2 regions of the Planococcus antarcticus DSM 14505 genome follow, and region 1 is predicted to be linked to the other one. Evidence: a T-box and tRNA genes for the amino acid it is inferred to sense, from the RefSeq annotation. Region 1 holds a T-box; the other holds one or more tRNA genes.

Region 1 (15,307 bases):
CACCACTCTGGGGGCAATGACGGTTTATCCATGGATCCAAGCGGCGGCCGTTATGATGGGCGCAGGAAATTACGTAGAGTTGGCGCAGGCGCAAATGGCTCAATATGAATCGAGAGGTTTCCAGTTGCCAATCAGTGCAGAAGAACGCGAACGCATGCTTTCGACTTTAGCTATTTTTGATAGTGGCCGGAACAAGCCGAAATTCAACGGACGGCCGATTTATTTCTGGCATGGGGAACAGGATGTGACGGTGCCATTTGAACCGACCTATCGTCTGTTTAAAGAGCTTAAGAATCAGTACGAAGCAGTACCTGAAAAAATTAACTTTACCCGTGAAAGAGAAGCTGGACACGCGGTAAGTCGAAACGGAATGCTCGAGGCCACAGACTGGCTCGCAAAATACTTAATCGAGTAAGCGTGTCAATTTCAATTCTGTACGAAGTTTGTTAAGATAGTATTATTAGTAAAGGGAGGGATTCTAAATGGATCAAGATATGAAAGACAGCATGATGGGTGCGTTGGAAACAGTAATCGATCCCGAATTGGGAGTAGATATTGTCAATCTCGGGCTAGTATATGATGTAATGGTGACTGAAGATGGCTTTGCGGTTGTTACTATGACCTTAACGTCGATGGGATGTCCAATGGGACCTCAAATCGTGGAAATGGTCAAAGCTTCCTTGTATGAATTGCCTGAAGTCGAAGAAGTCGATGTTAAAATCGTCTGGACACCAGTATGGGGCAAAGACCATATGTCACGTTATGCAAAAATGGCGCTTGGCGTCCGATAATCGATATTCAAAAAGCCTTGCCGAAATTTATTCCGGCAAGGCTTTTCTGTTCGCTAATGATATGCACAATCCTTAGAAGAAGGAGCAGATGATGGCACCTGTCCGAGCAGGCGTTTTGACGAACCCCTTTTCCTTCATCGCTGCGCCAGCTTAATCACAAAGAGGTGTTCCAAAAAACTTTAGGTGTGTCTTTTCGAAAGCGTTTGCTTGGGGTGATTTCTTTAAATAATATATCAATTTGAAAGAACAATAAATTTGGGTCATAATAATTGATTATTCCTGAAAAATTGACTATAATTTAATTAGTCAAAGATAGTCAAACAATTTGAAAGGTGTGATTATTATGGTTCAATTCCCGAATAACACAGATCAAAAATCCCCGTTGGAGCAGTTTGGACGAAATATGGTGGAACAGGCGCAAGCGGGGAAAATGGACCCTGTTATCGGCAGAGACCAAGAAATCCGCAACGTTATCCGGATCTTGTCACGGAAGACCAAAAACAATCCAGTATTGATCGGAGAACCTGGTGTCGGTAAAACGGCGATTGTCGAAGGGCTGGCACAGCGGATTGTCCGTAATGATGTCCCGGAAGGCTTGAAAAACCGGACTATTTACGAGCTTGATATGAGCGCATTGATTGCTGGAGCCAAGTACCGTGGTGAATTCGAAGAGCGTTTGAAAAGTGTCCTAAAGCAGGTCAAAGACAGTGAAGGACAGATTATTCTCTTTATCGATGAAATCCACACCATTGTCGGAGCCGGTAAAACAGAAGGGGCGATGGATGCAGGGAATATGCTGAAACCGATGCTTGCGCGCGGGGAATTGTATTGTATTGGAGCAACCACTCTGGACGAATACCGGAAGCATATCGAAAAAGATCCAGCATTAGAGCGTCGTTTCCAACAGGTGATGGTACGAGAGCCTTCGGTCGAAGATACGGTCTCCATTTTACGCGGGTTGAAGGAACGCTTTGAATTGCATCACGCTGTTCGGATTCATGACCGGGCGATTGTAGCTGCAGCTGCAATGTCAGACCGTTATATTACAGAGCGATTTTTGCCGGACAAAGCCATTGACTTGATAGATGAAGCTTGTGCAATGATCCGCACGGAAATCGACTCGATGCCTCAGGAGCTTGATGAAGTGACACGTCGCCTTATGCAGCTCGAAATTGAAGAGCAGGCTCTAATGAAAGAAAAAGATGAGGCGAGTAAAATTCGATTGAAAACCTTGCGCGAAGAAATCACCGACCTGCGTGACTCTTCGGCCGGAATGAAAAATCAATGGACCGAAGAAAAAGAGTCATTGAAAAAAATTCAGGAAAAGCGTGAGCGGCTAGATCAATTCCGCCGACAGCTGGAAGATGCTGAAAACCGGTATGATCTGAACGCAGCTGCTGTTTTGCAGCATGGTAAGATTCCAGAATTGGAAAAAGAGTTGGTGGCACTAGAAGCGGATCTGGAAAAAGGTGGTGCTGAGCGCTTGCTGCGTGAAGAAGTCACCGAAGAAGAAATTGCAGGAATCGTAGGCAGATGGACCGGCATTCCAGTGACAAAATTGGTGGAAGGTGAGCGGGAGAAGCTGCTTCGTTTGGATGAAACCCTGAAAGAACGGGTAATCGGTCAAGACAAAGCAGTTGAGCTAGTCACTGAAGCAGTATGGAGAGCACGCGCAGGCATCAAAGACGAAAGAAAACCAATCGGTTCTTTTATTTTCCTTGGGCCAACAGGCGTTGGTAAAACGGAATTGGCCAAATCTCTGGCAGCCAATCTATTTGACTCAGAAGATCATTTTATCCGGATCGACATGTCCGAATATATGGAAAAACATAGTGTTTCCCGTCTGATTGGAGCACCTCCTGGCTATATTGGCTACGAAGAAGGGGGTCAACTGACAGAAGCGGTGCGCCGCAATCCTTACTCCGTTGTGTTGCTTGATGAAATTGAAAAAGCACATCCGGATGTCGCAAATATTCTGTTGCAGATATTAGATGATGGACGCATTACCGATAGCCAAGGGCGGCTGGTCAACTTCTCGAACACCGTGGTGATTATGACTTCCAACATCGGATCGGCTTACATCAACGATACCAGTAGCGAACATGATATTGAAGACATTGTTATGGGGGAATTGCGCCGGCATTTTAAACCGGAACTGTTGAATCGCATCGACGATATCGTCATATTCCATGCGCTCAATAATCGTCATTTTTATGGCATTGCCAAGAAAATGATCGCGGAACTTGCTGCCCGTATCAGCCAGCAGCACATCAAACTTACTGTAGATGATTCAGTCATCAGTTATATTGTAGAAGCTGGAACCGATCCATTATTTGGTGCACGTCCGTTAAAACGTTTTATTCAGCGGAATATTGAAACGAATATTGCACGTGAATTGATTAAAGGCGGAATTGTCGCCAATTCGGAATTGGAATTGACTATGGGAGAAAATAAACAAATCATCATCAACAAAAAAGAAGCGTAATCCGGATTTCCGGATTGCGCTTCTTTTCTTATTAATGCTTTTCAGGAGCAGGTCCTTCTGGAATAATGGCCGACATAACAAAAATCAGAATTGAAACTCCGACTGAAATGTAAACGCCGATCATGAAATCGAAAGGTACGTTCTGTACTGCACTTACCACGTAGTTAACCAATGAAATCAATAAAAATGACCATAAAAATGTTCCAATATATTGCATCTAGTTTCACCTCTACATAGAATATCTAGCCTAATCATAGCACAAGCCTCAACGGACAGAAAGAAAGATTCCAGACAATGAAGAATTTTTGTCGAAATTATGTCAGTTAGTTGAAATTACAGACATGGTGGCGTATTATTAATACCAGGTACTAATATATGATGATAACTGAAATGAGGGATATAAGATGAATGCTGGAATTATCGGTTTGGGTAGATGCCTTCCGGAAGATATATTGACGAACTTTCAATTAGAGCAGCGCATGGATACCAGTGACGAGTGGATCCGTACAATGACAGGCATAGAAGAGCGCCGAATTGCAAAAGACGATCAGGATACTTCTGACATGTCACGGGAAGCTGCAAAAAAAGCGATTGAAGATGCTGGCATCGATCCTGCTGAAATCGGTTTGATCTTAGTGGCGACAGTCACACCCGATCAGCCCTTTCCATCGATGTCTTGCGTGATTCAGCAGGAAATTGGAGCTGTTAATGCTGCAGCCATGGATATTTCTGCTGCATGCGCAGGATTCATGTATGGAGTGATTACTGCAAAACAATTCATTGATTCTGATGTTTATAAATATGTACTGGTTGTTGGTGTCGAAAAATTATCGAAAATCACCAACTGGGAAGATCGTAACACTGCTGTGCTGTTCGGTGATGGTGCAGGAGCTGCAGTAATCGGAAAAGTTTCCGAAGGACGAGGAATCCTATCTTTTGAACTTGGGGCAGATGGTTCAGGGGGAAAACACCTTTACCAGGACGAAGAAGACCATTTACAGATGAATGGTAGAGAAGTATTCAAGTTTGCTGTACGCCAAATGGGTGAGTCAGCGATAAATGTTATCAAAAAAGCGGGATTACAAAAAGAAGATGTCGATTTTCTCATCCCGCATCAAGCCAATATCCGCATTATGGAGGCGTCTAGAGAACGTTTAGGCCTTCCGGTTGAGAAAATGTCGAAAACAATCCATAAATATGGAAACACTTCAGCCGCATCGATTCCGGTTTCTCTCGTCGAAGACGTCGAAGAGGGCCGTGTTAAAGACGATGATGTCATCGTCATGGTCGGATTTGGCGGCGGTTTGACATGGGGCGCGATTGCTATGAAGTGGGGTAAATAATCAGGTATGCGAAAGGAAGAAGATAGAATGGAAAATCGTCGTGTAGTTATTACAGGAATTGGTGCTGTCACACCTTTAGGCAATGATATTGAAACAACTTGGGAAGCTGTCAAAAGTGGGAAATCCGGAGTTGGTCCTTTAACCAGATTGGATGCAGATTTATATTCAGCGAAAGTTGCCGCAGAAGTAAATGACTTTTCGATAGAAGATTATATTGAAAAGAAAGATGCTCGGAAAATGGACCGCTTTACGCATTATGCACTTGCTGCTTCGATCATGGCAATGAAAGATGCCAAGCTTGAACTGGATGAAAAAACAGCTCTACGGACAGGTGTCTGGATCGGTTCAGGTATTGGTGGTATGGAGACAATTGAAAACCAGATGAACGTGCTGAATACGAGAGGCGTTCGCCGCATCAGTCCATTCTTAATTCCAATGATTATTCCAGATATGGCATCAGGTCAGGTCTCGATTTACTTTGGCGCCAAAGCGATCAACTCTTGTTCAGTAACAGCTTGTGCTTCAGGCACAAACTCGATAGGCGATGCTTTTAAAGTTATTCAACGCGGAGATGCAGATGCTATGATTTCCGGCGGAGCAGAAGCACCTATCACACAATTGTCAGTAGCCGGATTTACAGCGAACACGGCATTGACGACAAATACCGACGCAGCGACAGCCTCTCGTCCATTCGATAAAAACCGTGATGGATTTGTCATTGGAGAAGGTGCAGGAATTGTTATCCTTGAAGAGTATGAATTCGCAAAAGCACGAGGTGCCAAGATTTATGCCGAAATTGTTGGATATGGTTCAACTGGAGACGCCTATCATATTACTGCTCCTGCTGAAGGTGGAGAAGGTGCAGCTCGTGCAATGGCACAAGCCTTGGCAGATGCAGGAATTGAAACAACGGATATCGGATACATTAATGCACATGGTACAAGTACAGCCTATAATGATCTATACGAGACCATGGCGGTTAAAACGGTATTTGGAGAACATGCCTATAAATTAGGAATGAGCTCAACCAAATCCATGACGGGCCACTTGCTTGGCGCTGCCGGTGGAGTCGAAGCGATTTTCACCGCATTGGCGTTGAAGGAAGGCATTATGCCTCCGACAACCAATTATGAAACGCCTGATGAACAATGTGATTTGGATTATGTTCCAAACGAAGCACGGAAAGCAGAATTTGAATTTGCAATGAGTAATTCACTTGGATTTGGTGGACATAACGCTTCGCTAGTATTCAAGAAAGTGTAAGACTACTTGTTAAAAATGGCAATTTGCAGCTTTTTTCTGCAAGTTGTCTTTTTTATTTTTTGAAAGTAAATCATTAGGGGATGAACCCATAATTTTATAAAAATTGAAAAAGTTTTCCGATTGCTGATTATCTTATGTTATTCTAAATAAGAGCAATAGTATTGAGTTATTTGGATGTACATTACAAGTTATGTAAATAATACCGACTACGCGAAAAACCAGCATCAAAAGTGTTCATACCTATTTGCCAGTAAAACAAATTATTTTCCATTAGCTAGTAACCGTCGAACTCTCAGAAGAAAGAATGGAATGCTTCTGCATTAAGCGATTTCTTCAAACTTGCTCCTCTTTAAAAGTCCCAAAAAAGCTTGCTCTTTACTTCAACTTATACAAAATGAATTAAAGCGAAGACTGTCGATGGAATTGGATTTAAGCGATGAAAAATAAGCTTTGTACAAATTTAATTTTTGCAAAATTGAAAATTTTTCTTTGATTTCATTGTAATAAAATCAATCAAAGAAACTAGTTTCCTAAAAAAAGTAGTGTAGCTTAGTTGCAGTGTTGCGTAGGCACGGTGGACCAGTTCCTATTTCTTTTTTTGATACAATAAATCAGAAGATTTAATTTTTTTGATTTAAAAACCAATTGTAACGAGAAGACAGCCATAGAATGGCTCTATGTTGAGGGGGGATAACTGTGAATGAGGTTTTACTGAATATCAAAAATCTAAAAACGTCCTTCAGAATTAAAGATGCACATTACGCTGCGGTTGATGACGTTTCATTAACAGTCAGAAAAAATGAGGTATTGGCGATTGTGGGTGAATCGGGTTCTGGAAAAAGCGCATTTGCGTTTTCTATTATGGGGCTTCATACGAGAGCTAAAATTGAAGGAGAAATCAATTACAAGGGCAATAATTTGGTCGCAGCAAATCCTAATCAAATGAAAAAGTTACGAGGCAGTGAGATGGGAATGATTTTTCAAGATGCCCTTTCAGCGCTTAATCCGCTTATGGTAGTGGGTGCTCAGATTGATGAAGCGATCTTCCTTCACAATCCGAAAAGTTCAAAAAGTCTGAGAAAAAAGCAAGTTATTAACTTACTGAATCAGGTAGGTATTCCGCGGCCTGAAAAAACATTTTACCAATATCCGCACGAGCTATCAGGAGGGATGCGTCAGCGCATTGTCATCGCAATGGCAATTTCAAACCAGCCTGAGCTTCTGATTGCGGATGAACCGACTACTGCTTTGGATGTGACCATCCAATCACAGATTCTAGATTTAATCAAAGAATTAAAAGAAACGATTCATGCTGGCATTATCCTGATTACGCATGATTTAGGCGTAGTTGCTGAAATGGCAGATCGAGTAGCTGTGATGTACGCGGGGCAGATTGTTGAAATTGCAGATATTTACTCATTAATGGAAAATCCCCAGCATCCATATACACGATCGCTGTTGAATTCTATACCGACCTTGTCTGAAGTGAAATCCGACCTCCATGTTATCCAAGGCGTCGTGCCGTCACTTCAGAACTTGCCACGAACAGGGTGCCGGTTTGCTTCTCGAATTCCCTGGATCGAAGAATCGGCCCACGAGGCTTCACCGGAACTTCACGAAATTAGTACTGGCCACTTTGTGCGGTGCACATGCTATAAGGACTTTTACTTCCCAGAACAAGCCGAGGAGGAACTCACCTATGCCACTAATTGAAGTCGAAAATCTGAAAGTCCATTTTCCGGTTCGTGGAGGTGTCTTTCAGACAGTGAAAGACCATGTTAGAGCAGTTGATGGTGTCTCATTCTCGATTGAACAAGGCCAGACATATGGGCTTGTAGGGGAATCTGGATCAGGAAAAACGACGACAGGCCGTGCGATTATCGGATTGAATGATATAACTTCAGGAAAAGTCATGTTTGAAGGCAGGGACTTGGCTTCTGTCAGCAAAAAGGAATATATTGATGTGCGAAAAGATATCCAGATGATCTTTCAAGATCCATTTTCATCGCTGAACCCGAAAAAACGGGTAGCGGATATTGTTGCTGAACCGCTTCGCAATTATGAAAACTTATCTCCCAAAGAAGAACGGATCCGTATTCAGGAATTGATGGAGTTGGTGGGGCTGAGTCCGGAAGCAATTTATAAGTACCCGCATGAATTTTCTGGGGGACAGCGGCAACGGATTGGTATTGCCCGTGCTATTGCGCTGAACCCGAAATTGATTATTGCGGATGAACCGGTTTCTGCTCTAGATGTATCCGTTCAGGCTCAGGTTTTGAACTTTATGCGGGAAATCCAAAAAGAACTGAACTTGACGTATTTATTCATCAGTCATGACTTAGGTATTATCCAGCATATGTGTGATCATATCGGCATCATGTACAAAGGGCGGTATGTCGAACACGGCACTTCACAGGAGATTTTCAACAACCCGCAGCATATTTACACAAAACGCTTGATTGCGGCAATTCCGGATAGCAATCCGCGCAATCGGGAAATGCATTACGAAAATCGCAAACTGGTGAAAACCGAGTATGACAAGCTGGAAAACGAATTTTTTGATGAAGAAGGTTTGCCTTTCTCGTTAAAATCAATTTCAGCCACCCATCAAGTAGCGTTGCCTGAGAGAGGTTGAATGGTATGTGGAAATTAATTGTACGCAGAACACTCATAACAATTCCGCAAATTATTGTCTTGAGCATTTTGGTATTTATTTTAGCTCAAGCAATGCCCGGAGATGCATTGACCGGGCTGATTGATCCAAGTATTGACCCAGCAACGATTGAAGCGATGCGAGAGCGTCTTGGATTGAATAACCCCTGGTATGTACAGTATTTCGAGTGGGTCAAAGGAGTTTTGCAGGGAGATTTCGGCCAGTCATTCCGCTTTAAGATGCCGGTATCTGAATTGATCGGTGAACGTATCATTAACACAATGTGGCTATCGTTGGCAACGTTGGTCCTGACATACCTAATCGCCATCCCTTTAGGAATCATCAGCGGCCGTTTTAATGATACATGGTTGGACCGTGCTATTACAGGCTATACGTATATTGGCTTTGCAGCTCCATTATTTATTTTTGCATTGGTTATGCTGTTCATTTTTGGATTCCAGCTGGCGTGGTTCCCGACAAGTGGCAGTGTTGCCCCCGGCACAGAACCGGGTACCTTCGCATATTTCATCAGCAAACTGAATCATTTATTATTGCCGGCGTTGTCTATGGCATTGATTACAACTGTCTCTACTGTCCAGTATTTAAGAAGTGAGATCATTGATACAAAACAAAAAGATTTTATCGTAACAGCCCGTGCTAAAGGGGCTTCTGAGTCAAGAGTCTATAATCGCCACGTGCTGCGAAACTCTTTGCTTCCAATAGCTGCTTTCTTTGGCTACGAGATTACAGGGCTGATTGGCGGAACCATATTCATCGAAAACATTTTTGGCTATCCAGGAATGGGTGAATTGTTCCTTTCTTCCATCAGCTTGCGTGATTACAGTGTAATGACGGCCCTTGTTCTGTTGTTCGGACTTGCAGCAATTATTGGCGCATTATTATCTGATATCATCTTGAGTTTGGTAGATCCACGTATCCGGATTAAATAATAAATGATAATTTTGAGGTGTAAATATGAGAATTGACAAAGACAGCGGAACACAAATTCCAGATGTGGATCTCGGCAAAAGCCTATCTGGATTCAGTATATTACTAAGAGAGTTAATAAGGGACAAGATAGCATTTGTTTCCCTGCTGTTCCTGTTTTTGATCATTGTCGGTGTTTTTGGTACATCGCTTATCATGGATCAATCTGAAATCATCAAAGTCGATCTTTTCGCTCTTTATGAACCGCCATCGGCCACTTATTGGCTGGGCACGGATTACGGTGGGCGGGATATTTTTGGTCAATTGATCATTGGGACACGCAATTCATTAGCCATTGGTTTTTTGGTCACGCTGTTGACAGGAATTATTGGCATATTGGTCGGACTAATTTCTGGATATTATGGTGGCACCGTGGACAATGTTTTCATGCGCCTTGTTGATTTCTTTATGGTTTTGCCAATATTGATGATCGTCATCGCGTTTGTAACAGCTGTACCTGGATACAGCATCGTGTCTTTCTCGTTAATTATGACTGCTTTCTTATGGATGGGGATTGCACGGCTGATTCGTTCAAAAGCGCTTCAGGAAAAAGAATTAGATTATGTAAAAGCCTCTAAGACATTAGGGACATCCGATTTCAAAATTATGTTTTTCCAAGTTTTGCCGAATTTAAGTTCGATCATCATCGTTACGATGACGTTAAATTTGGCAGGTAATATCGGAATTGAGTCAGGGCTGTCCTTTTTAGGATTTGGCTTTCCGGAATCGACTCCGAGTTTAGGGACCTTGATAAGTTATGCAAGAAATCCTCAAACACTGGAATTAAGATGGTGGATTTGGTTACCTGCATCAATTCTAATTTTTGTGTTGATGCTTAGTATAAATAATGTCGGGCAGGCCTTAAAGCGCGCTACCGATGCTCGACAGCGCAGAGGGTAACAAAAAAGTGGGGGAAAAGGGGGATTAGGGTTCTCGGTACCAGAAAAAAACAACTCTATTCACGTGCAACAGCAGTCCGAAAGAGCTTTATCTAAGAGGAAAGAGGAGGAAACAGAGAATGCCGAAAAATAAATGGTCTAGACATTTAGCTTTACCAATGTTGTCTTTTGTGTTGATCTTGGCAGCTTGTACTGGTGATGATACGTCCACTGAAGAAAGTGGCGGAGAAACGGGCACTGATGGTGGGCAGGAACTTGAGAACGGTGGTATGTATTCAATTGATGACTTCAGCAATGTGAAAACAAATGAAGGAGAAGCCATTGATGGCGGAACTATTACATTTGGTTTAGTATCAGATACAGTGTTTGAAGGAACATTAAACTGGAATTTCTACTCTGGTGCACCTGATGCAGAAATTTTGGAATGGTTTGATGAAGGGTTACTAACTTGGGATGAAAACTACGTTTACACAAATGATGGAGCTGCAACCTATGAAGTTTCAGAAGACGGCCGTACCTTCACTTTCAAGATTGGTGATAATGTCAACTGGCATGACGGTGAACCTGTGACAGCAGAAGATTGGTTGTTTGCACACGAAGTAATCGGTAACCCTGATTACGACGGCCCACGCTATAATTCGGACTTTACCAATATTGAAGGAATGGAAGAGTATAACAGCGGATCGGCTGATACGATTTCTGGTATTGAAGTTATTGACGATAAGACATTATCAATTACGTATATCGAGTCAACGCCTTCTTTATTGACAGGAAGTATCTGGTCTTATCCATTGGCTAAGCACATTTTTGGAGACATGTCAGTTGCCGATATCTCTTCTTCACCTGAAGTTCGTGAAAATCCAATCGGTTTTGGACCATTCAAAGTGGATAGCATCGTACCTGGTGAGTCTGTAACTCTTACTAAGAACGAAGACTACTGGCGCGGTGAACCAAATCTTGATGGCGTCACGATCAAAGTAATCAGCAGTTCAACAGTAGTTCAGGAGCTGGAAACTGGAGGAGTTGACTTGATCAGCGAATTCCCAGTGGATCAATTCCCTGACAATGCTGAAATGTCGAATGTAGAATATTTGGGAGCGATTGATCGCGCCTATACTTATATTGGCTTTAAATTGGGAACATGGGATGCTGAAAGCAACACAGTTGCCTACGATCCTGAAGCGAAAATGAACGATGTGGCGCTCCGTCAAGCAATGTGGCATGCGGTGGACAATGCAACAGTTGGTGAACGTTTCTACAACGGTTTGCGTTGGAATGCAACAACGTTGATTCCACCATCCCATCCTGAATTCCATGATGACAGCAATGAAGGAAGAACGTACGATCCTGAAGCAGCAAATCAGCTCTTGGAAGATGCGGGATACGTTGACACAGACGGAGATGGCTTGCGTGAAGATCCGGAAGGCAACCCGCTTGAAATCAACTTCATTTCAATGACTGGCGGCGATACAGCAGAACCATTGGCACAATATTATGTTCAGTCGTGGGAAGCGGTTGGGTTGAAAGTTAACTTGGAAATGCTCGAGTTCAACTCATTTTATGACCGCGTCGGAAACGGTGGAGAAGATGATCCAACTGTAGATGTCTTCCAGGCAGCATGGGGAGTTGGCATTGACGTAGATCCTTCAGGACTATACGGAGCGAACGCCATCTACAACTTTGCGCGTTGGGAAAATGAAGACAACGAACGTCTTCTTGCAGAAGGGCGCTCAGCAGAATCGTTTGACCTTGCATACCGCCAGGAAGTTTACAACGAATGGCAGCAGTTGATGGTCGACGAAGTGCCAGTATTCCCGACATTGTACCGTGCAGTCTTAAGCCCGGTTAACGATCGTGTATTAAACTATGCAATCGGCGATGGCACCGAAGTTTACTTGAATGAACTTGCAGTTAGTGCAGAATCACCAGTCACTGCAAAATAACAACCAAAGGAAAAGGAGCTGCGATTTTGCAGCTCCTTTTTATGTTATTTTCTTTTACGTCCAAGACCCATAGCATTTTCCATTTTGTTTAATGTCTTGTTTGCCAAGGAATTGGCTTTTACAGCGCCACTATCAAGAATTTTGTCCAACTCGTCCGAGTCGATCAAAGCAGCATATCGTTCTTGGATGGGTGCCAAATGTTCAGTAACGGCTTTAGCAACGGAAGCTTTGAAATCTCCATAGCCAGAACCTTCGTATTTGGCTACCAGATCGTCGATTGATACACCGGTCAGCGCAGTTTCAATGGTCAATAGGTTGGCTACACCCGGTTTGTTGATAGGGTCATAGCTGACGATGCCTTCAGAGTCGGTAACTGCGCTTTTAATTTTCTTTTCAATTGTTTTCAGATCATCCAGTAAAGTAATGATCGATTTTTTATTGGTATCGGATTTGCTCATCTTTTTCGTTGGGTCCTGAAGAGACATAATGCGTGCTCCATTTTTCGGTACACGGATGTCAGGAATCGTAAAAATATCGCTGTATTTGCGGTTAAACCTCTCTGCTAGGTCGCGTGTCAATTCGATATGCTGCTTTTGATCATCGCCGACAGGCACGATATCGGTCTGGTACAACAGGATATCAGCAGCCATAAGTGGAGGGTACGTCAACAATCCAGCTAGTACAGAAGCATTTTTGGCTGACTTGTCCTTATACTGCGTCATACGTTCAAGTTCGCCGATGGTCGAAACACATTGAAGCATCCATCCGGCTTGGGCGTGCGCTGGAACTTCCGACTGAACAAACAAAGTCACTTTCTCTGGATCGATTCCGACAGCCAGATAAAGCGCTGCTAACGCTTTGATGTTCTTACGGAGCTCTAAGCGGTCCTGGGGCATCGTGATGGCATGCTGGTCAACGATGCAAAAGATGCAGTCATATTCATCCTGTAGATCTGTGAATTGCTTAAAGGCTCCTATGTAATTGCCAAGTGTAACCGTACCGGTAGGCTGAACGCCTGAAAAGATTTTTTTCATCCCAATTCCTCCTCAAAATAAAAAACACAGCACACATCCCTTAAAAAAGGGACGAATGATGTGTTTTCCGCGGTACCACCCTAGTTGCCGTAAACGGCCACTTTTCTTCATAACGTGAAGAACACGGAACCGGCTACTGTTCATTCACCGGTTCAGCTCAAAAGTCCATTCAATGCAGCACTTCGTCTGTTTTCACCAACCACAGACTCTCTTTATAGAAGGAACTGCATTTACTTATCTTTTTCATCGCTCATTAATATATCTTATTATTATAATACATAAGCAATTTAAGAAGCAATACTAGAAACCGTAAATTACTAGACAAATCACCATTAACAGTAAGGTGACAGTTCCAGTAACAAGCAATAGAGAACTTGAAAATCCTAGTGCTTCGGAGGGTGGACGCATTTCATCATTTTCTAATGTGGTTTTTAACCTGAAGGCTTTTCTCATGCTAATCGTAAATATATCAAATACACCTGTCCGTACGACGAAAACCCACAAACCTAAAAACAGTAAAACTCCGCCATACATAAATGAGTTATTAATATATGACAGTAGCGAGAGATTTTCTTCTCGAAAAAATATAGTAGTAAAAATTAAGATTTGAATGATTCCTATGGAAAAAACAAATTTTTTCAAACTTTGCACCTCGATTCTTATCAATTGTAGAAGAAATATAAAAAAAAATCAAAAAAATCTTCATTTATCGTAGACGCCGAAAACGCTTACAAATCCAATATTCGTGCGGTGTCCTGTAATGTTAATGTAACGGAATTGTTACAAGAGTGTAAAAATTTCCAAAAAAAGTTCTGTACAAGAAAAAAATAATATGTATAATTAGCAGTGTACCAAAATTTTCAGAAAATTTAAGGGGGTCAATTTAGTGAAGAACAGCAAGATTTTTTGGCTATTAAGCCTAGTTTTAGTTCTAAGTGCTTTTCTAGCAGCATGTGGCGGTGGAGATACTGACACAGGGACTGATACTACAGACGACGCAGAAGGTACAGAAACAGCTGGGGATTTAGACTCAGAGCAAGTCCTTAACTTGATGGAAACTGCAGAAATTCCTACAATGGATATTTCTTTAGCTGAGGATGCGGTTGCGTTTAACATTTTCAACAATGTTAACGAAGGTTTATTCCGCTTAGATCAAGAAAATATTGCTAAACCAGCACTTGCTGATGGCGAACCTGAAGTCAGCGAAGATGGATTAACTTACACATTCAAATTGCGCGATTCTAACTGGTCAGATGGTACTCCAGTTACTGCCAACGATTTCGTTTACTCTTGGCAACGTTCAATTGATCCTGACACAGGTTCTCCATACGGAGCTTACATGATGGCTGGTTCAATTGTTAATGCTACTGAAATTGCTGCCGGCGAAATGGAAGTATCTGAACTTGGAGTGACTGCTGTAGACGATAACACTCTTGAAGTAAAACTTGAGCGTCCAGTACCTTACTTCATGTCACTAATGTCTTTCCCAACTTTCTATCCGCAGAACGAAGCTTTCGTAACTGAAAAAGGCGACGCTTATGCTTCTAACTCTGAAAACTTGATTTTTAACGGACCATTCACATTAACTGATTGGGACGGAACTGGTTTAACTTGGAAAATGCAAAAAAATCCTGAGTACTGGGATGCAGAAACAGTTAAACTTGAAACAATCAACGTAGACGTAGTAAAAGAACCTGCTACTGCGGTTAACCTTTACAACTCTGGTGAAAAAGACCGCGCTGGTTTGAGCGGAGAATTTGCTAGACAATATGCAAACGACGAAAACCTGATTACTGATTTGGAGCCAACAGTTTTCTACTTCAAACTTAACCAAGAACGTAACGGTGAAGAAAATGCACTTTCGAACGTTAACATTCGTAAAGCAATTGCAAAAGGCTTTAATAAACAA
Region 2 (15,307 bases), 1.5 Mb from region 1:
GTGTATAGTAGGTCGTGCGTCCGACTTTAGAATTTTTGAAGACAGATGTGTAAAAATTCACCGCTTCCTCAGCATTCATGTCAACCCATAAATTGGGTGTGATTTTTTGGATTTTCGTATCCATATCATTTTTCTTCCTTCCGTTAAATTGCAGTGGCTATAGACCTTCTTTAACAGACTCTCTAGATTTTCTGACCAAGCGAACGATCCATTTCTCTAGCTCTACAATGGTAAACACAAAAATACCAATCACAATCGGCCATAACCAAAACTGCGCTTCTAAAGGAACCGTTCCAAGCAAGAGATTCATAAATGGCACGTAGGTAACTGCCAATTGTACAGCAATCAGAATGCCAGATACCAAAAACGCTATTTTATTCGAGAAAAAATTTCGATTCAATGCAAATTCGGTTTCGCTGCGGCAATTGAATAAATACATCAATTGCGAAATCACCAATGCCTGCAACGTCATCGTATTAACGATCGCTGGATCTATCTGCTGGTTGGCCAAAAGTGCATTCATCAATAAGATTCCACCACAGATAACAAATGAAACAAAAGCGACACGAAAAATATAATAAGGACTCAATAATTTGGCATCCGATTTTCTCGGTGGCCGCTCCATAGCTCCGGGTTCCAATTTCTCGAAGGCGATTGCCAAAGAAATCGTGACAGCAGCAATCATATTGACCCAAAGAATTTGTACTGCTGTCAAAGGCAAGGCAGTACCGAACAAGATGCTAACAAAAATCAAAGCGCCTTCCGACACGTTTGTAGGCAGAATGAATAAAATGGTTTTCTTCAAGTTATCATAAACACGTCTGCCTTCTTTCACCGCATTGACAATCGTGCTGAAGTTGTCGTCCACCAACACCATTTCAGCTGCTTCTTTCGATACTTCTGTCCCTTTTATGCCCATTGCCACACCGATGTCTGCACGTTTTAACGCTGGTGCATCATTGACACCATCCCCGGTCATAGCACAGATATGCTTTTCAGCCTGCAACGCTTTGACTAGTTGCAGCTTATTGTTCGGACTGGTGCGTGCGAAGACGTCGTATTCTAGTGCTGCCTGCGTCAGTTGCTGATTGTTCATACGATCCAAGTCTTTACCTTCAAGCACCCGTTCACCGTCTCCTATGCCCATTTGAGCTCCGATAGCGACTGCTGTATCTTTGTGGTCACCAGTAATCATTTTCACGATGATTCCAGCTTTCTTGCATTGCTGAATCGCTTCGATCACTTCTTCCCTCGGGGGATCGATAATTCCCGCCAGTCCGATCAGGCTAAATCCTGTTTTCATGTCTTCCTGATCAATAGAAAGGATAGAAGAATCGACTTTTTTGACAGCAGCCCCGATCAACCGCTCGCCTTTATTGGCATGCTGAGACATCTTTTCGTCCCAGCGTACCCCTTCTCCAGAAGAAGCTTCTAAATCGGCCATTTTCAATAAACGCTCTGGCGCACCTTTCACATAAATCCATTTACTGCCATCCATTTCTACCAATGCTGCCATATACTTATAGCTCGAATCAAAAGGGATTTTCGACAGAATTGGTAAACGCTCAACCGCATCCGCAGCTTTTTCTGCGAGTGTGACGAGACACCCTTCTGTCGCATCTCCACTAATGACCCAGTGTCCGTGTTCATCGCATCTTAAATACGCTTCATTAACCGTTTTAACAACCGTTAAAAATTCTTGTAGATTTGAATGATCTGAAAGTTTTGCTGGTTTTTTATCATGAAGAATAGCTCCTTTTGGCGAATAGCCGGCTCCCGTTACAGTCATTTCATTATCTTTTAGCATAACCGAAGTGACGGTCATTTCATTTTTAGTCAATGTTCCTGTTTTATCCGAACAAATTACAGTAACCGCTCCAAGCGTCTCCACAGATGGCAGATTGCGGACGATGGCGTTTTGTCCCGCCATGCGCTGTACGCCAAGCGCCAAAATGATGGACAGCACAGCGGGCAAGCCTTCAGGAATCGCTGCTACAGTTAGTCCAATGATCGCCAGCAGTAAATCAGCTGTTTCATAATCATGAAACAAGTACCCGATGCCAAACATGGCAGTAGCGCTGATAACAATAATCAAGGAAATCACTTTTCCAAAAGCTGCCGTCTGCTTTAACAATGGTGTCTGCAGTCCTTCCACTTCTTCCATCGAAGAGCTGATCTTTCCCAGCTCAGTATCTTCTCCAATTGCCACGACAATCCCTACCCCAGAACCAGAAGCTATCGTCGTCCCTGCAAACAGCATGTTCAGCCGGTCACCGAGTCCAGTATCATCCGGTAGTACTGCGGAATTTTTTTCGACTGCTGTTGATTCGCCAGTTAAAGAAGATTCTTCCACGTTCAAGTTGACCGCTTCCAGAATCCGAATGTCAGCTGGAATTTTGTCACCTGCAGTAAGCACCACAATGTCTCCAGGTACCAATTCGGCAGACAACACTCTTTTCCTAACTGAACTTCTGAGCGTTGTCGCTTTTAATGACAGCATTTTCCGGATACTTTCCAACGCCTTTTCCGCTTTGGCTTGTTGAATATAGCCGATAATCGCATTGATAACGACTACCATCAAAATCACAGCTGTATCAATATAATGCCCTAAAAATAACGTAATTACTGCAGCTGCAAGCAGCACATAAATCAGTACATCATTAAAATGCTTAAAGAACTTGACGAGCGCTGGGTCTTTTTTGGGGTCAGGTAACTCGTTTGGTCCAAATTCTTCTTGCCTTTCTGCTGCCTCTTCCTCGCTTAGCCCACTGTCTGCGTCTGCACTAAGGAGCTTGAGCAAGTCAGTGGTCTCAATGCCATACCAATTTCTCTCCTGCATGATTGTCCCTCTTTTCAACTGATGGAATAATAATAATTTTACTTATTATACAAACTACTATAACATCTTCTACAGTTTTTATCGGTGAAGCATCGGTGCTTTTTCAGAATAACCAGCAGCTGAATATTACTGAATATTTTTTGTTTTCCGCAAAAAGTCTTATAGTCCATATGAATAATTATGATAGGATGAAAACATTATTAAATAGGAGGTTTTTCTATGGATCAATTATTCAATAAGCTTGATGAACTGTACGGTGAGATTGTCGATATTCGACGCCATCTTCATGAATATCCAGAATTGTCTTTTGAGGAAGTAGAAACAGCAGAATATATTGCTCTTTTTCATGAAAATATAGGGCATGAAGTTCGTAGGAATGTTGGCGGTAACGGTGTACTTGCCTACTTGAAAGGTCATAAACCTGGTCCAACTATTGCTTTGCGTGCAGACTTTGACGCTCTACCGATTCAAGAACAAACTGATGTACCTTTTAAATCTAAAAATGATGGGGTCATGCATGCTTGTGGCCACGATGGTCATACAGCCAGTCTACTTGGTTTAGCCAAAGCATTAAATAGCATGCAATCGGAAATCGAAGGCACAATTGTCTTTTTGCATCAGCATGCAGAAGAACTGCCACCCGGCGGAGCCATCGCCATGATCGAAGATGGCTGCCTTGATGGCGTTGATGTCATTTTCGGCACGCATCTTCAAGCACAAATGCCTCTTGGAGAAATTGGGTATCGGTCAGGCCCCCTCCAAGCCGCTCCAGATCGCTTTGACATTAAAATCCTTGGAAGAGGCGGACATGCCGCAAGTCCGCATGATACGAAAGACAGCATTGTAATAGGTGGACAGCTCATTAACAATTTACAACAAATCGTCAGTCGCCGAATTGATCCACTGGAATCTGCTGTTGTCTCCATCTGTAACTTTGAAGCAAAAAATCCGTATAATGTTATCGCAGACACTGCTGAAATGACTGGAACTGTGCGGACGTTCAAAGAAGACATTCGCAGCTTTATCGAAGAAGAAATTGAGCGCGTCATAAAAGGAACTTGCCTCGTTTCAGGAGCGGATTATGAATACAGCTATACACGCGGTTATCCAACGACAGTCAATCATGAAGAAGAAACAAATTTCGTAGCAGCTCTCGCATCTTCTGTTCCCGGAGTAGAGGATGTCAGAGAAACAGCACCTGTCATGGGTGGCGAAGATTTCTCGTATTATCTTCAACATGTGAAAGGAACGTTCTTCTTTACAGGCGCGCAAAGCCCAGACAACACCGAGGCTTATCCACATCACCATCCAAAATTTGATATTGACGAACAGGCTTTGCTGATAGCCGCAAAAGCATTAGGTAGAGCCGCACTCAACTATGCGAAAAAAGACCAGTCTGCTATCAACGCAAGCTAATCAATAATGGAGAGCCAGTTCTCCCACATAGAAGGAGTAGATGTTAAATGGGCGAACAAGCTTTTAAGTTGTGGAAAGATTGGCGGCTGCATGTCATCGTTTTAGCGATTGTAGCCGTGACTGAGTCGATTGGTACATTCGCTATTCCACTTGGACCTGGAACCATTCTTTTGTTGCCGATGCTTTATGCAGTTGTGATTGGTCTTGCATTATATTTCACTCCATTGGTAACCGACAAACAATCGATTAACGCAGAACCCTTAGTATTTCTCTCAGTTTCTGTACTAATTGCTAAATTCGGCGTACAAGCAGGACCCGCTCTTCCTCAAATCATCGAAGCCGGTCCTGCTTTATTGTTACAGGAATTTGGTAATCTTGGCACCATCTTATTAGCTCTTCCACTAGCAGTATTTCTAGGACTCAAGAGAGAAAGCATTGGCATGACGCATTCCATCGGACGAGAAGCCAATCTTGCTCTTATTACCGATAAATATGGTTTATCCTCTCCGGAAGGACGCGGCGTTATGGCCATGTATATTTTTGGTACCGTCTTCGGATCGATTTTTATTGGGTTGATTTCAGGATTCTTGGCTACTGTGACGCCTCTGCATCCTATTTCTTTCGCAATGGCAACAGGTGTGGGCAGCGGCAGTATGGCAGCCGCTTCTCTAGGACCTTTAATTGCCGCATTTCCTGAAATGAGTGAAACCTTGACTGCCTTTTCAGGAGTCAGCAACTTGATCTCCTCTGTGACCGGCCTATACATGAGCATTTTTATCGGTTTGCCATTAACCGTTAAGATGTACGAAATCCTCTCTAAAAATAAAGAGAAAAAAGCAGCGAAAGGAGGCGTAGACTATGATAAAAAGTCTTAAGGAATGGATACTAGTCTTCACGATCATCGGTGTTATCATGCTAATTGGCAATTGGATTGGCTACGACATACTACCTTGGGAAGCGCTTCCCGGAATAGCCATCCTGATAGGCATTAGCTTGGCCGGATTGATTATCCATCGCCTGCTACCCTTCCAGCTGCCCAGTATCGCTTATATCGGCATTATCGGTTTGATTTTGACAATTCCCGGAGTGCCGGGAGCAACACAAATTGTTACTCACACGACAGAAGTTACTTTATTAGCAATTGCCACGCCCATCTTAGCCTATGCCGGCGTATCCATTGGCCGTTCATGGTTCGACTTTGTACAATTAGGGTGGAAAACTATCGTAATCGGCATGGTTGTCTTGCTCGGAACGTTTCTTGGCTCAGCAGTTATTGCCGAAATTATCCTTCGGTTCCAAGGAATTATTTAATTCTTACAAAAAGACCACCGCAAAAGCCATAACTTTTGCGGTGGTCTTTTTGCTGCTTTTCAACATTTTCCGAAAAAAGTTACCCTTCAAACGTGTAACAAGCAAATCCAGCGCTAAGGACGAGATGATTTTCGATTTATCTTAGCCATAATGTGCTCTTTTTCTTGGAACAAAGGGTTGAGCTATAAGAATCTGATGCCCGTTCTTTGACAAAAAGGTGAAGATGCAGAAAATTATGTATTATAGTGTAAATGTTTGCACCGCTAGTTACAAACAATGCAGACGTCCAACCCTGCGTATAAAATTTCTCTCACTCACTGGAACACCACGTTTGGTTTGGCTTGTTTTATCTTTATCGTCTACTAAAAGCAGTAATAAGTCGAGAAGTTTTCGCTTCAAACCTTAGCTAAGTCCCGGGTAATTGACGAAACCCTTCATAAGCTTTAATGCTGAGAACTTCATTCAAAAAATTCAAAAGAAAAAGGCCCTGACGATAAAGTCAGGGCCTTTCTTCTAGGCTTGCGGTATACCGGCGGTCGGGGTCGAACCGACACTCCGGTGAAGGAACGGGATTTTGAGTCCCGCGCGTCTGCCAATTCCGCCACGCCGGCAAGTATTTCTTTAGCGGACAAGAATTATTATAGCACATCTTATTTCACTCGCCAATACTTATTCATATGGCAGTTCGATTTTCCATCGAAATTATTAATCTCTTTTCTCCAAAACGATATTAAGGAGAACCTAGAACATAGCAGCCAATGATACCGGAATTGGCATTGTAATAATCCAAGTAATCAGCATCGTCTTAGCTGTTCCCTACTGAACACCCTGAACTCGGTGCGCCTCCCCCCATTATGGAAGACGAATTAACGTGTGGTATGCTAACCGGCAATTGGGCCAAGATAGCTACGCATATTTCGACTGCCTATGTCAAATCAGCCACTACATCGTTAGCTGGACGGATTTTCATATTTTTTTGTCTACTGTTTTAATGATTCGTCAACCCCCTACTGAAGTTCTCAATGCCATCGCTAGTGCACAATTCGCCTGCACCCACAGTTGGATATCATCAGAGCTTTGAGAATTGTTCACACTTAATATCAACTCAATAATGCCCATTATGATTGATTCGAATGTATGTGCAATCTGAAATAATCAGCAATTTCTTCCAAGTTCCATAAACATCTTATACTGAATAATTAGGATTGAATCTTCTTCAGTTCAGAAAAAATTCTCTACCGAGCGACGCAAAATGATGTTAAATTTAGATTTGTAGCCTTTGATTTAGTGGATAGTCTACACTTGATTGGACAGAAAATATAAGGGAGCGTAGAATAGTCCACAATACGTGAAGAGAATCTACTATGACCCAAAAGAGACGCACATTTTCTGCAGAATTTAAAAAACAGGTGGTTGCACTGCACGCAGGTGGAAAAAGCCGGGTAGATATTGTCCGAGAATATGACCTAACGGCTTCCGCACTCGATCGATGGATTGCCCAATCCAATCGAACGGGTTCATTCGAAGAGAAGGATAATCGAAGCCCGCTGGAGGCAGAATTACTTGCCTACAAGAAACGAAACAAACAGTTGGAGATGGAAGTGGATATGTGAGTCTTGCAGCGCTGATCATGGGACGAAAATAGAGATTATTCAACAGAATCAACACCTCTATTCGGTATCAGCAATGTGTAATGTCCTGCAAATCGCTCGCAGTACTTTTTACTATGAAACGTCCGTTTCAGTAGAAAAAGAACGCCAAAAAGCTCGAGCAGAACAAGAATTAAAAGACGAAATCTGGGCAATCTTTCATTAGAATCGCCGTGTCTATGGGACGCGTAAACTGAAAGAAGAACTGAAGATCAGAAAGAATTGGATCGTCTCGAGACGTCGTATTGGACGCCTCATGGCGACACTTGGCATCCAATCGAAATACGCACTGCCTTCGTACAAGCCGATGGTTACGCCTCCTAACGAAGCAACGTATCGAAACGTATTAAACCGTGAATTCAATCCAACAGAGAAAAGTGCCGTATTGGTTAGCGACTTAACGTACGTGAAGGTTGGCGGCCGGTGGAACTATATTTGTTTCCTTCTCGATCTCTATAACCGTGAAATTGTCGGGTACAGTCTGGGTGAGCGAAAAGACGCTGCTTTAGTTCAGCGTGCCTTCGCGACGGTCAAAAGCGACCTGGGAGCCGTGAACATTTTCCATACAGACCGTGGATCTGAATTTAAAAATGCCGGTATTGATGCCTTACTAGAGACGCATCAAATTGAACGGTCGCTGAGTCAAAAAGGAAACCCTTATGACAATGCGGTGGCAGAAGCTACGTTTAAGATTCTGAAGACGGAACTGATCAACGGCATGCACTTTGAATCCCTTAATCAGCTATCACTTGAGCTATTTGATTACGTCCATTGGTACAATCATATTCGTTTACACGGCAGCTTAGGCTACACCAGCCCTGTCACTTATCGAAACGCAGCCCTTAAAAAAGTTGTTTGATTTAGTGTTGACTTACCAAGTGGCGTTTTGTCTAATATGAGGTAACTTTTTAGATACCATAAGTTTGACCCCAGGTTCTATTTCAATCGTACTCAATCGAATCGCTTCAACGAATTCAAGCATATACTTATTCCCATTAACAACCGAATATATTATATCAAACAAAGCAGCAGTATGCTGCATACCATCTAACATGTTATCCATACCCACTGATAAAACCAGCATATCCTCACGCTCATTCGGCATAATAAAAGCAATGTTGAAATCTTGAATAACAGTGTGAACGAAAGAACCACCTTTTATTTTATGGTCTTTCACTGTAAAATTGCTGGGAAACAAAAAGACCTCTTAACTGTAATGAATCACAGTTAAGAGGTCTTTAAAGGGCAGGCAGGCCCTTTGATGATACCGGCGGTCGGGGTCGAACCGACACTCCCGTGAAGGAACGGGATTTTGAGTCCCGCGCGTCTGCCAATTCCGCCACGCCGGCAAATCATTATGGAGGCGGCAACCGGACTCGAACCGGTGATAAGGGTGTTGCAGACCCATGCCTTACCACTTGGCTATGCCGCCAAAAATTGGAGCGGAAGACGAGGTTCGAACTCGCGACCTCCACCTTGGCAAGGTGGCGTTCTACCACTGAACTACTTCCGCTTAAAGCTGGGGTACCTGGATTCGAACCAGGGCATGACGGGATCAAAACCCGTTGCCTTACCGCTTGGCTATACCCCATTAATAAGATGGGGCGGACGAGGGGAATTGAACCCCCGAGTGCCGGAATCACAATCCGGTGCGTTAACCACTTCGCCACGACCGCCACTTTACTATTTTATAAGTGCAACTCTCAAATGTATGAAAACTAGGGGCGGACGAGGGGAATTGAACCCCCGAGTGCCGGAATCACAATCCGGTGCGTTAACCACTTCGCCACGACCGCCATCATAAAATTTTTAAAAATGGCAGGGGCAGTAGGAATCGAACCCACATCGGAGGTGTTGGAGACCTCTGTTCTACCGTTAAACTATGCCCCTAAAAACTGGTGGTGGGGGGCAGATTCGAACTGCCGAACCCGAAGGAGCGGATTTACAGTCCGCCGCGTTTAGCCACTTCGCTACCCCACCGTAAAATGGTGCCGGAGAAAGGACTTGAACCCTCAACCTACTGATTACAAGTCAGTTGCTCTACCAGTTGAGCTACTCCGGCATGGAGATTTGGATTTAATAAAAAAATGGTGGGTCAGGACGGAATCGAACCGCCGACACTTAGAGCTTCAATCTAATGCTCTACCGACTGAGCTACTGACCCACTGTATTGAATAAAAATGGCGGTCCCGACCGGGATCGAACCGGCGATCTCCTGCGTGACAGGCAGGCATGTTAACCGCTACACCACGGGACCATTTGGTTGCGGGGGCAGGATTTGAACCTGCGACCTTTGGGTTATGAGCCCAACGAGCTACCGAACTGCTCCACCCCGCGATAATATGATTTAATTTTTCTCACTACATTCGTACTTTAATAACTGCATAGCTTTTATCATGTAAGAGTAAAATGGTGGAGGATGACGGGATCGAACCGCCGACCCTCTGCTTGTAAGGCAGATGCTCTCCCAGCTGAGCTAATCCTCCATGAAATTGGTGACCCCTACGGGATTCGAACCCGTGTTACCGCCGTGAAAGGGCGGTGTCTTAACCGCTTGACCAAGGGGCCATATGTTTTTTTGGGAATTTATCTTCTGGCGGAGAGCAAGGGATTCGAACCCTTGAGACGGTTGCCCGCCTACATGATTTCCAATCATGCTCCTTCGGCCACTCGGACAGCTCTCCAAAATTGGCTCCGAAGGTAGGACTCGAACCTACGACCATCGCATTAACAGTGCGGTGCTCTACCACTGAGCTACTTCGGAATAATTAATTAGACTGGCGACGTCTTACTCTCACAGGGGGAAACCCCCAACTACCATCAGCGCAAAAGAGCTTAACTGCCGTGTTCGGGATGGGAACGGGTGTGACCTCTTTGCCATCATTACCAGACTAATTTTATTTTGAAAGACAAGATTGATTATACCAATCTCACAGGTTTTTACAAGCTTTTTCATAAAAAAACTTTTCCTTATTCTTTCAAAACTGGATAAACGACATTGACCCATTGAAATTCCTCCATGATACATTGTTTGGTTAAGTCCTCGATCGATTAGTATTCGTCAGCTGCACGTGTCGCCACGCTTCCACCTCGAACCTATCTACCTCATCGTCTTTGAGGGATCTTACTTGCTTGCGCAATGGGAAATCTCATCTTGAGGGGGGCTTCGTGCTTAGATGCTTTCAGCACTTATCCCGGCCACACATAGCTACCCAGCGATGCCCTTGGCAGAACAACTGGTACACCAGCGGTGTGTCCATCCCGGTCCTCTCGTACTAAGGACAGCTCCTCTCAAATTTCCTGCGCCCGCGACGGATAGGGACCGAACTGTCTCACGACGTTCTGAACCCAGCTCGCGTACCGCTTTAATGGGCGAACAGCCCAACCCTTGGGACCGACTACAGCCCCAGGATGCGATGAGCCGACATCGAGGTGCCAAACCTCCCCGTCGATGTGGACTCTTGGGGGAGATAAGCCTGTTATCCCCGGGGTAGCTTTTATCCGTTGAGCGATGGCCCTTCCATGCGGAACCACCGGATCACTAAGCCCGTCTTTCGACCCTGCTCGACCTGTACGTCTCGCAGTCAAGCTCCCTTCTGCCTTTACACTCTGCGAATGATTTCCAACCATTCTGAGGGAACCTTTGGGCGCCTCCGTTACTCTTTAGGAGGCGACCGCCCCAGTCAAACTGCCCGCCTGACACTGTCTCCCATCCCGATCAGGGATGTGGGTTAGAATTTCAATACAACCAGGGTAGTATCCCACCGACGCCTCCTCCGAAGCTGGCGCTCCGGGCTCTAAGGCTCCTACCTATCCTGTACAAGTTGCACCAAAATTCAATATCAGGCTACAGTAAAGCTCCACGGGGTCTTTCCGTCCTGTCGCGGGTAACCTGCATCTTCACAGGTACTATAATTTCACCGAGTCTCTCGTTGAGACAGTGCCCAGATCGTTACGCCTTTCGTGCGGGTCGGAACTTACCCGACAAGGAATTTCGCTACCTTAGGACCGTTATAGTTACGGCCGCCGTTTACTGGGGCTTCAGTTCGCACCTTCGCTTGCGCTAAGCACTCCCCTTAACCTTCCAGCACCGGGCAGGCGTCAGCCCCTATACGTCACCTTACGGTTTTGCAGAGACCTGTGTTTTTGCTAAACAGTCGCCTGGGCCTATTCACTGCGGCTCTCTCGGGCTATTCACCCTACCAGAGCACCCCTTCTCCCGAAGTTACGGGGTCATTTTGCCGAGTTCCTTAACGAGAGTTCACTCGCTCACCTTAGAATTCTCTTCTCGCCTACCTGTGTCGGTTTGCGGTACGGGCACCTCCCGCCTCGCTAGAGGCTTTTCTTGGCAGTGTGAAATCAGGGACTCTGAGGTAAACCTCTTGCCATCACAGCTCAACGTATCAGGAATGGGATTTGCCTCATTCCACGCCTCACTGCTTGGACGTGCACAACCAACGGCACGCTCTCCTTATCCTTCTGCGTCCCCCCATTGCTCAAACGGCGGGGAGGTGGTACAGGAATATCAACCTGTTGTCCATCGTCTACGCCTATCGGCCTCGACTTAGGTCCCGACTAACCCTGAGCGGACGAGCCTTCCTCAGGAAACCTTAGGCATTCGGTGGACGGGATTCTCACCCGTCTTTCGTTACTCATACCGGCATTCTCACTTCTAAGCGCTCCACCAGTCCTTCCGGTCTGACTTCAACGCCCTTAGAACGCTCTCCTACCACGGATCTCCGAAGAGATCCATCCACAGCTTCGGTAATCCGTTTAGCCCCGGTACATTTTCGGCGCAGTGTCACTCGACCAGTGAGCTATTACGCACTCTTTAAATGATGGCTGCTTCTAAGCCAACATCCTGGTTGTCTAAGCAACGCCACATCCTTTTCCACTTAACGGATATTTGGGGACCTTAGCTGGTGGTCTGGGCTGTTTCCCTCTTGACTACGGATCTTATCACTCGCAGTCTGACTCCCAAGCATAAATCACTGGCATTCGGAGTTTGTCTGAATTCGGTAACCCGGGATGGGCCCCTAGTCCAAACAGTGCTCTACCTCCAGGATTCTCTATCTTGAGGCTAGCCCTAAAGCTATTTCGGAGAGAACCAGCTATCTCCAGGTTCGATTGGAATTTCTCCGCTACCCACACCTCATCCCCGCACTTTTCAACGTGCGTGGGTTCGGGCCTCCAGTAAGTGTTACCTTACCTTCACCCTGGACATGGGTAGATCACCTGGTTTCGGGTCTACAACTGCATACTCTGTCGCCCTATTCAGACTCGCTTTCGCTGCGGCTCCGCCTTCTCAGCTTAACCTTGCATGCAATCGTAACTCGCCGGTTCATTCTACAAAAGGCACGCCATCACCCATTAACGGGCTTTGACTACTTGTAGGCACACGGTTTCAGGATCTATTTCACTCCCCTTCCGGGGTGCTTTTCACCTTTCCCTCACGGTACTGGTTCACTATCGGTCACTAGGAAGTATTTAGCCTTGGGAGATGGTCCTCCCGGATTCCGACGGAATTTCACGTGTTCCGCCGTACTCAGGATCCACTCTGGAGGGGCAGGGTTTTCGGCTACGGGGCTATTACCCGCTGTGGCGGACCGTTCCAGGTCGCTTCGCCTAATCCTACCTTTTGTAACTCCGTATAGAGTGTCCTACAACCCCAAGAGGCAAGCCTCTTGGTTTGGGCTGATCCCGTTTCGCTCGCCGCTACTCAGGGAATCGCATTTGCTTTCTCTTCCTCCAGGTACTTAGATGTTTCAGTTCCCTGGGTCTGCCTTCTCATGTGCTATCAATTCACACATGGATACTGCCCAATTAAAGGCAGTGGGTTCCCCCATTCGGAAATCTCCGGATCACAGCTCACTTACAGCTCCCCGAAGCATATCGGTGTTAGTGCCGTCCTTCTTCGGCTCCTAGTGCCAAGGCATCCACCGTGCGCCCTTTCTAACTTAACCAATGGTTAATTAAAAAGTTGTGGCACCAAGTGCCACGCGTACATGAATTGCTTCATTTTTGTTTCAATGTCGTTTTATCCAGTTTTCAAAGAACAAGGTTCTCGCTTTCGCTTACAAAATGAGTGGTGGAGCCTAGCGGGATCGAACCGCTGACCTCCTGCGTGCAAGGCAGGCGCTCTCCCAGCTGAGCTAAGGCCCCAAGAAGAATGGTGGGCCTAAATGGACTCGAACCATCGACCTCACGCTTATCAGGCGTGCGCTCTAACCAGCTGAGCTATAGGCCCTCTTGAGTATAAGTATAGTGCTAATAGAAGATCAGTTCAGTGTCTCCACTGAAGGTGAACCTTCAAAACTGAACGCAAAACGTCAACCCCGAGAAAACCTCGGTTCCGAATTTATCCTTAGAAAGGAGGTGATCCAGCCGCACCTTCCGATACGGCTACCTTGTTACGACTTCACCCCAATCATCCGTCCCACCTTCGGCGGCTGGCTCCACAAGGGTTACCTCACCGACTTCGGGTGTTACAAACTCTCGTGGTGTGACGGGCGGTGTGTACAAGGCCCGGGAACGTATTCACCGTGGCATGCTGATCCACGATTACTAGCGATTCCGGCTTCATGCAGGCGAGTTGCAGCCTGCAATCCGAACTGAGAACGGTTTTCTGGGATTGGCTTGCCCTCGCGGGGTTGCAGCCCTTTGTACCGTCCATTGTAGCACGTGTGTAGCCCAGGTCATAAGGGGCATGATGATTTGACGTCATCCCCACCTTCCTCCGGTTTGTCACCGGCAGTCACCTTAGAGTGCCCAACTGAATGCTGGCAACTAAGATCAAGGGTTGCGCTCGTTGCGGGACTTAACCCAACATCTCACGACACGAGCTGACGACAACCATGCACCACCTGTCACCGCTGTCCCCGAAGGGAAAGGCGTATCTCTACACCGGGCAGCGGGATGTCAAGACCTGGTAAGGTTCTTCGCGTTGCTTCGAATTAAACCACATGCTCCACCGCTTGTGCGGGCCCCCGTCAATTCCTTTGAGTTTCAGCCTTGCGGCCGTACTCCCCAGGCGGAGTGCTTAATGCGTTAGCTGCAGCACTAAGGGGCGGAAACCCCCTAACACTTAGCACTCATCGTTTACGGCGTGGACTACCAGGGTATCTAATCCTGTTTGCTCCCCACGCTTTCGCGCCTCAGCGTCAGTTACAGACCAGAAAGTCGCCTTCGCCACTGGTGTTCCTCCACATCTCTACGCATTTCACCGCTACACATGGAATTCCACTTTCCTCTTCTGCACTCAAGTTCTCCAGTTTCCAATGACCCTCCACGGTTGAGCCGTGGGCTTTCACATCAGACTTAAAGAACCGCCTGCGCGCGCTTTACGCCCAATAATTCCGGACAACGCTTGCCACCTACGTATTACCGCGGCTGCTGGCACGTAGTTAGCCGTGGCTTTCTGGTGAGGTACCGTCAAGGTACCAGTAGTTAGTTGGTACTTGTTCTTCCCTCACAACAGAGTTTTACGATCCGAAAACCTTCGTCACTCACGCGGCGTTGCTCCGTCAGACTTTCGTCCATTGCGGAAGATTCCCTACTGCTGCCTCCCGTAGGAGTCTGGGCCGTGTCTCAGTCCCAGTGTGGCCGATCACCCTCTCAGGTCGACTACGCATCGTCGCCTTGGTAGGCCATTACCCCACCAACTAGCTAATGCGCCGCGGGCCCATCCTGCAGTGACAGCGAGATGCCGTCTTTCCGTGCCGCCTCAGGAGAGGCGACAAACTATTCGGTATTAGCACCGGTTTCCCGGAGTTATCCCGATCTGCAGGGCAGGTTGCCCACGTGTTACTCACCCGTCCGCCGCTAAACCAAAAGGAGCAAGCTCCTCTGGTTCCGCTCGACTTGCATGTATTAGGCACGCCGCCAGCGTTCGTCCTGAGCCAGGATCAAACTCTCCATTATAGAGAACATTTGACTGCTCTAGTTGTTGCTGGCACCATCCGAAGATGGCTTGATCTGCACAAAGCTGATCAGTAAGTTGTAGTCACGAACATCCAGTAGATGAACAACTCTGCTCCAATTGCCGGTGGCAACCTTCGCAAAAGTCGTGCTCGTGACGTCTTTCGTTGACGTT

Evidence for each region. A T-box is a leader RNA that pairs with one kind of tRNA and senses whether it is charged. The one in region 1 lies ahead of trpS (tryptophan--tRNA ligase), so its partner is inferred to be a tRNA-Trp.
Region 2: it has a tRNA-Trp gene. The T-box ahead of trpS (tryptophan--tRNA ligase) is inferred to sense a tRNA for this amino acid. The anticodon was not compared.

What each region holds. Positions count from the first base shown of each region.
Region 1 covers NZ_CP016534.2:2,590,032-2,605,338, reverse strand. Annotated here, with positions in the region: gene BBH88_RS13025 (prolyl oligopeptidase family serine peptidase) at 1-415, shown strand, start outside; gene BBH88_RS13020 (metal-sulfur cluster assembly factor) at 483-791, shown strand; gene BBH88_RS13015 (ATP-dependent Clp protease ATP-binding subunit) at 1,135-3,276, shown strand; gene BBH88_RS13010 (YjzD family protein) at 3,308-3,493, opposite strand; gene BBH88_RS13005 (beta-ketoacyl-ACP synthase III) at 3,681-4,619, shown strand; gene fabF (beta-ketoacyl-ACP synthase II) at 4,647-5,882, shown strand; gene BBH88_RS12995 (ABC transporter ATP-binding protein) at 6,579-7,595, shown strand; gene BBH88_RS12990 (ABC transporter ATP-binding protein) at 7,582-8,517, shown strand; gene opp4B (oligopeptide ABC transporter permease) at 8,523-9,485, shown strand; gene BBH88_RS12980 (ABC transporter permease) at 9,511-10,422, shown strand; gene opp4A (oligopeptide ABC transporter substrate-binding protein) at 10,541-12,364, shown strand; gene trpS (tryptophan--tRNA ligase) at 12,409-13,398, opposite strand; T-box leader at 13,443-13,654, opposite strand; gene BBH88_RS12965 (DUF3899 domain-containing protein) at 13,699-14,049, opposite strand; gene BBH88_RS12960 (peptide ABC transporter substrate-binding protein) at 14,285-15,307, shown strand, end outside.
Region 2 covers NZ_CP016534.2:1,081,189-1,096,495, reverse strand. Annotated here, with positions in the region: gene BBH88_RS05450 (VOC family protein) at 1-124, opposite strand, end outside; gene BBH88_RS05445 (cation-transporting P-type ATPase) at 158-2,839, opposite strand; gene BBH88_RS05440 (M20 family metallopeptidase) at 3,059-4,255, shown strand; gene BBH88_RS05435 (DUF3100 domain-containing protein) at 4,303-5,130, shown strand; gene BBH88_RS05430 (hypothetical protein) at 5,114-5,566, shown strand; tRNA gene BBH88_RS05425 (tRNA-Leu) at 6,094-6,177, opposite strand; partial or broken gene BBH88_RS05415 (IS3 family transposase) at 6,931-8,074, shown strand; gene BBH88_RS05410 (hypothetical protein) at 8,087-8,413, opposite strand; tRNA gene BBH88_RS05405 (tRNA-Leu) at 8,481-8,564, opposite strand; tRNA gene BBH88_RS05400 (tRNA-Cys) at 8,574-8,647, opposite strand; tRNA gene BBH88_RS05395 (tRNA-Gly) at 8,654-8,728, opposite strand; tRNA gene BBH88_RS05390 (tRNA-Gln) at 8,735-8,806, opposite strand; tRNA gene BBH88_RS05385 (tRNA-His) at 8,816-8,891, opposite strand; tRNA gene BBH88_RS05380 (tRNA-His) at 8,939-9,011, opposite strand; tRNA gene BBH88_RS05375 (tRNA-Trp) at 9,032-9,105, opposite strand; tRNA gene BBH88_RS05370 (tRNA-Tyr) at 9,112-9,195, opposite strand; tRNA gene BBH88_RS05365 (tRNA-Thr) at 9,202-9,277, opposite strand; tRNA gene BBH88_RS05360 (tRNA-Phe) at 9,304-9,379, opposite strand; tRNA gene BBH88_RS05355 (tRNA-Asp) at 9,397-9,472, opposite strand; tRNA gene BBH88_RS05350 (tRNA-Met) at 9,476-9,552, opposite strand; tRNA gene BBH88_RS05345 (tRNA-Val) at 9,626-9,701, opposite strand; tRNA gene BBH88_RS05340 (tRNA-Glu) at 9,709-9,783, opposite strand; tRNA gene BBH88_RS05335 (tRNA-Ser) at 9,810-9,899, opposite strand; tRNA gene BBH88_RS05330 (tRNA-Asn) at 9,905-9,979, opposite strand; rRNA gene rrf (5S ribosomal RNA) at 9,991-10,106, opposite strand; rRNA gene BBH88_RS05320 (23S ribosomal RNA) at 10,247-13,178, opposite strand; tRNA gene BBH88_RS05315 (tRNA-Ala) at 13,302-13,377, opposite strand; tRNA gene BBH88_RS05310 (tRNA-Ile) at 13,386-13,462, opposite strand; rRNA gene BBH88_RS05305 (16S ribosomal RNA) at 13,584-15,135, opposite strand.